Regions from separate parts of the Paenibacillus sp. FSL P4-0176 genome, predicted to be linked through region 2. Evidence: predicted binding sites of a transcription regulator. Region 2 holds the regulator's gene; the other holds the start of a gene.
The links. The regulator LexA, encoded in region 2, represses DNA repair genes until DNA is damaged. The targets are predictions, from matches to a motif close to CGAACATATGTTCG.
Positions count from the first base shown of each region.

Region 1: the regulator LexA is predicted to act here: its motif matches at 1,546-1,559, upstream of addB (helicase-exonuclease AddAB subunit AddB).

Region 1 covers NZ_CP150242.1:5,177,373-5,180,571, forward strand. The annotation lists gene addB (helicase-exonuclease AddAB subunit AddB) at 1-1,481, opposite strand, end outside; gene MKY95_RS24175 (class I SAM-dependent rRNA methyltransferase) at 1,681-3,057, opposite strand.
Region 2 covers NZ_CP150242.1:4,119,339-4,122,537, forward strand. The annotation lists gene MKY95_RS18545 (hypothetical protein) at 1-255, opposite strand, end outside; gene MKY95_RS18550 (DUF896 domain-containing protein) at 381-590, opposite strand; gene MKY95_RS18555 (LysM peptidoglycan-binding domain-containing protein) at 686-1,063, opposite strand; gene lexA (transcriptional repressor LexA) at 1,361-1,987, shown strand; gene MKY95_RS18565 (aldehyde dehydrogenase) at 2,092-3,199, opposite strand, start outside.

The DNA.
Region 1 (3,199 bases), 1.1 Mb from region 2:
TTCATTCGTTTCTCAAAAGCACCCAAGGAATCTGTAATGACCGTTCGGCAGCTCTCCATTAAAGAAAGCATCTGATCCCGTCCTCGACTACGGCCATCCTGACCGTTGTCTTCCAGCGACAGGCTTGGTACATACTTCCACGGTTTGCCGTCAGTCCAGCGATACCCGTGAATACCACAAGCCAGTACATAATTCTCAAGCTGGTCCATATCTTCACGAGTGATGGAACCATCACGCGGAAGCAGCAGATCCGTTTTGACACAGCGAAATACATCCTCGTAACGCCAGTGGCGCCGAACAATATCCAGTGCGGAACGGATAAACTCAGATAATGGATGATGAAGTTCATTTCTTCTCCGGTCGAGAAAGACGGGTACGTCATAATCCCTGAATAACGGTTCAGCTATATCAGCGTAGGTATCCAACTGCCGGACAAGTACCGCCATGTCCCGATAACGCGCACCTTCGTTTTGTGCCAAGCGCCGCATCTCACGCAGTGCTCCCTCCATCTCAGCTCGTCGGTTCTCCGCTGCAACCAGTTGGATTCCGGAATCAAGGCCTTCACTTTTCCAACGAATTCGTCGGTCGAAACCAGCCTCCAGATGAGCAAGTCCCGGACGATCCTTGTATCTCGGTGGAATCTCCGAATCTAGCACGGTTATATCGCTCGTTACACCCAGTTCGTCAGCCATTCCTTTCAGGCGCGCATAGGCACTTGCCGTAGGAAAAAATAGTTCCAGTTCTCCAGGCAGTGCGCCATGATCATAAGGACGATCCAATGTCAGTGCAATCGTCACGGAAGAGGACTGCAACATCAGCCGACCAATCACACTCATCTCCTGTGGTGTGAATCCCTGAAAACCATCAATCCAGATCTGGGCATCCTGCAGCAATGCACTTTCCGACAAACGATCTGTCAGCTCGGTCAACGTGTCTTCATCATCAATATATAAATTGGTCAGTTCCTGTTCATAGTCACGATATATCAGATTCAAGTCATGCAACTTGTCCTCCAGAATTGGCGAAGTGGATGAGGTATTCCCTCCAGACAGCCCGTCTTCCAGCAATGATGGATCAACTTCATAACGTTTAAATTCACTATATAAGTCATTTAATTCGCCTATAAAACCCAGCTGGCTGCCGGATGCACCAAACAGCTTTAATTCTTCCTTACGGCGCTGGATGACCTTGTAGAGCAGCATCTTTTTGCCTTCGGCTCCGATCGGAATACGAGCAGAACCACCTGCTTCTTGCATTACACGATAGGCTAGACGGCGAAAGCCGAGCACTTCTGCACGCATGGTACCTTTAATTGCTCCAGAAGACACCAATACCTGCTCTGTTCGAAAAGAACTCTGTTCGGGAACGAGTAAAATCAAAGGTGTGCCTTGCGGCTCCTTTTGAAGCAGGGATGTAATTTCCCGGGTAATCAGCAAGCTTTTTCCGCTGCCTGCCCGGCCAATAACAAAACGAACGGACATGTCTAATCCTCCAAACCACACGTACAAGATTTTAATTCCCAGTATAACATATCTGACTTGGTTCGGAACATACGTTTGCCACTATCCGGTAAAACCGGAGATCATCTCCGTTAACACAGCAAAACAGCAAAAAGCCCGCAGCTATCACACTGTGGACTTTTGACTTGATCTATACTTGATTGGAACGAAAATCATACGATTAATTCTTTTTACTGCGCACTTCGAAAATAGCAAATTTCAGGTAATGTCCTTCATCCACGCCCAAAATTTGTGGGTGATCCTTACCGGCTGCTTTCCAGTCGATCAAACGAAGCACTTTGCCTGCATCTTCCGCTGCATCGGCAATCGTATCCAGGAAGAGGTCTGGACGCATGTGATACGAACAGCTGGCTGTTACCAAATATCCACCCTCATTGACCAGTTTCATTCCTTGCAGATTGATATCTTTATAACCGCGACATGCACCTTTAACTGCTGATTTCGTTTTGGCAAATGCAGGAGGATCAAGGATGACCACATCAAATGTTTTACCGCCAGCTGCAAGCGCTTTGGATGTATCCACTTTCTGTTCGCCTGCACGTGCACGTGAGGTACGTTCATCCAGCCCTTTCACTTGTTCACGCAAGTACTGGAATGCATCAGCAACTACGAACTCGACCCGGTCAGTGAAACCGTTCAGCTCCACATTTGTTCGTGCACTCTCAATGGCATGCTCCGAAATATCAAGACAAGTCACTTTTTTGGCTCCATACTTGCAAGCATTCAACGTAAAGCTGCCCGTGTGTGAGAAACACTCCAGTACAGTGGCACCATCCCAATATGGGTATGTAACTACCTTACCGCTTTTATTCACAGGCAAGAGCTGCTCTGTGCCATCCTGCTCAGTCGTTTGAAGTGTGATTCCACTCTTGTAGCCCCAACCCTTCATGAGCGGTTCGATGGCTGCACGATTCTCACGTTGGTCGAAGAAGTAACCTGTCTTCTGCCCTTCCACGATATCCACTTTAATGAGTAGCCCATTCTCTGTAACAGTGACATGCCGTGGGCACTCTCCATACAGCGGACCTTTGGTCTGTTCCAAACCTTCCAGTTCACGAATCGAGACATCACTGCGCTCATATATGCCTTCCGGCTGCATTACTTCAATGAGTGCCTGTACGATGGCTTCACGGCAACGATCCATGCCAAGTGTAAGCAACTGTACAACGAGGATGCTACCGAAACGGTCAACGATCAATCCTGGTAGAAAATCAGCTTCTCCGTAAACGAGACGGTATGCCTCTCCATCATGGATAAAACGTTCCCGGTGACGCAAGCAATCGCGGAAACGCGCTGCAAAAAACGCGGTGTCCATCTGTTCGGACTCCAGAGGTTGATACGCTACAACCCTTACAGTGATCTGAGATGCAGGATTGTAATAACCTGTCGCCAGATAGCGACCTTGATGATTCAATACATTGACCAGATCTCCCGGTTCCGGGTTTCCGTCAACAGAGGCAATTTCATTGTTAAATATCCATGGATGTGCATGTTCAAGCCGCTTTTTGCGACTGCGTTCGAGTGTAACTGATGGCAAGGTAGATCCACTTCCTTTAATTTAATAGTTCAAAAGATAGGTTTGGTGCGGCGCGTAGGTGACGTTCCGGTTACGAATCGATCTTCTGATCGCTGTTGTCTCCAGAATTTTTTGATTCCCTTTTTAAAGGGAAAATCCGGAG
Region 2 (3,199 bases):
CATGAAGATGACTGCCAAAAATACGTAAAGCAGCATGGTCACCCAGTCCCAAGTTGTCATTGGAGCTTGCACAAGGAATGTGCTCATAAACAGATACAAAAAGGCGAGACCGATCAAAAATATTGGGAACAACAAGCTGCGTCCCTTAAAGACTTCTTCACCTGGTGTACCAGTGATTGGTTGACCACTTTTTTTGCGTTGCTGATTTAACTGCTTGGAATTTTTCTTAACCGTTCTCTCGAACGAACGCGACATGAGAATCCCCCTTATGTGTCTTTGTATCGGCTTACATAACTGTAAACCAACATTTCCCCCTATAAATTGCACACTCAAAATAACAGGAAGAAACCTAAATATCATAATGATATCATTAGGTTTCGTTAGTGTTTGAGTTTGCCTTGGTGGCCTTTGTCATTCTCATCATCAACAATCTCAATGGTATCCAGTTGTTGTCTGAAATTGCTGCGAATATTACTCAAATAAATCTCTCTTAGTTCGGCACGTTCAGCAAGTTCTTCCTCCGACAATCCAGTGGACTTTTGCTTACGAGCCAATTCGTTAATGCGTGCTACCAGACTATCTATATCCAAGCTTGTCCCCTCCAAAAATACAAAGTCATATTAACTTTGCCATTATAAAGGCTGCTTGTCAAGCTGACACGCGCTAACACTCATTGATGTGCATTTTATTCTGCAAATTGCGGTAGAGCTAGTACTTGTCCCACTTGGATGGATGTTGTATGAAGTTGATTCACTTTCTTAATTGCTTCTATATAAATACGTGTATCCATATTCGTCGGTTTATGTTCCAAAGAAATACTCCATAATGTTTCCCCTTGTGAAACAGCTATCTTTCCTCCTGGCAGAACATCATTCTCATTGCCGGCAAATACAGTTAAAACGGTGCTGCATCCAATAAATATAATCATAGAAGTAATGGCTACCTTTAACATCCATGAAGAAATCTTGAAACGCGCTAAAACCTTCTTGTAGTTCCCTATGTTAGACTTCACCAGTTCCGAATTCATTGGTTCATAAATGCTTTGATAAGTAGAATATCTCATTAAATGCCCGCCTCCAAACGTTTGTTCCTATCTGTTGAAATCAATATAACACGAACACTTGTTTTGTTCAATAGATTTTCAGAACAATTGTTCGCTTCTTTTTTAGAAGGAACAATATCTTATTTCAAGTACTTGTGCAAAACATTTGCAGTATTATGCTCTGACTTTTGGACAATTTCTGTTCTATAAGCTAAAAAACACTGATTTAATGCTATTTTATTTAGAACTTATGTTTGTACGAACGGAGGTTCTATGTTATAATTTTCCCAAACGTTACTAAAATGGGGTTGATACGGTATGTCGAAGATATCCAGCAGGCAGCAGGCTATTCTGGAGTTTATACGAAATGAAGTCCGGTTGAAGGGGTATCCTCCTTCCGTACGGGAAATTGGTGAAGCGGTTGGACTGGCTTCCAGCTCAACAGTACATGGACATTTGGATCGTTTGGAGAAAAAAGGTTTGATCCGACGCGACCCTACCAAGCCAAGAGCCATTGAGCTTTTGAGCCAAGAAGAATCTGAGCATTCTCATCAATTTGCTCATAGCGTTGCACGTATTCCTGTTGTTGGTAAGGTTACAGCCGGGGTTCCAATCACTGCAACCGAGAACATTGAAGACTACTTCCCTCTTCCTACACATTATGTAGGCGAACAGAAAGTGTTTATGCTTTCGGTAGTCGGAGATAGCATGGTGGAAGCTGGAATCGTTAACGGAGATTACGTTATTGTCCGTCAACAGCAAACTGCTGATAACGGTGATATCGTCGTTGCAATGACTGAAGACGATGAAGCTACAGTGAAAACGTTCTATAAAGAGAAAGATCATATTCGCCTTCAACCGGAGAATGCGACCTTCGAACCTTTACGTTTGAAACATGTTAGTATTCTGGGTAAAGTCATTGGCCTTTTCCGAGATATTCATTAATATTTAACTTGAGTAACAAAACTAGATGTAATGAAATACGAAAGAGGTTATCCTGATCAACAGGACAACCTCTTTTTTCATGTTTATGTTATTTTAGCGGCTAATTATTCACTGCGTTTCAGAACACTCTTGTGATGCGAGAACACATCAAAGCTCTGTTGTCCGTGATATGAGCCCATACCGCTCTCTCCTACACCACCAAACGGGAGGTAGTGTGAAGTCATATGAGAAAGTGTGTCATTAATACATCCCCCACCGAAGGATACTTGATTCAGAACCTGATCCTGCAGCTGCTCATCCTGTGTGAAGAGATATAGCGCCAATGGTTTTGGCCGGCGAACAATCTCATCTAGCATAGGATTCAGGTCACTGTACGTAAATACAGGAAGAATCGGACCAAAGATCTCTTCTTGCATGACAGCTGATTCCCAGTTCACATCTCCAAGTACAGTCGGCTCAATGAGCAACTGCTCTCGTACAGAACGTCCACCAATCAGCGTTTTGCCATCTGTTAGGAATTTCGACAACCGATCAAAGTTACGCGAGTTAACAATATGCGGGAAATCAGCGTTCTGTAACACATCGTCCCCAAATTTATCTTTGATCTCTGCGCCAATCAGATTGATCAATTCGTCATGAACTTGTTCATGTACAAGCAAATAATCCGGAGCAACGCAAGTTTGGCCTGCATTCAGGAACTTACCACGAACAATACGCTGGGCCACCAGCTTCAGTTCTGCATCGTTATGGACAATAGCAGGACTCTTGCCCCCTAGCTCCAGGGTTACAGGAGTCAAATGCTCCGCAGCTGCCTTCATAACAATGCGACCAACACCTGTGCTTCCTGTGAAGAAAATATAATCAAACTTCTCTTTCAACAATGCTGTGCTAGCCTCAACTTCGCCTTCCATAACCGCAATATACTCCTGAGGGAAGATCTCCTGAATCAGATCATACGTCAGACGAGATACGGCTGGTGTTAATTCAGAAGGCTTGATAACTGCACAGTTACCGGCTGCAATTGCTCCAATCAGTGGACCAAAGGCCAGTTGGAAAGGATAGTTCCAAGGTGCAATAATAAGAGCCACTCCGTATGGTTCAGGGTAAATGGTACTCACCCCATCCGGCATAGCCGAATTGGTTGGGACTTGTTTTGGTGCAGCCCATTCCTGCAGGTGTTCTAATGCAAAATCCAGTTCACCCAGAACAATG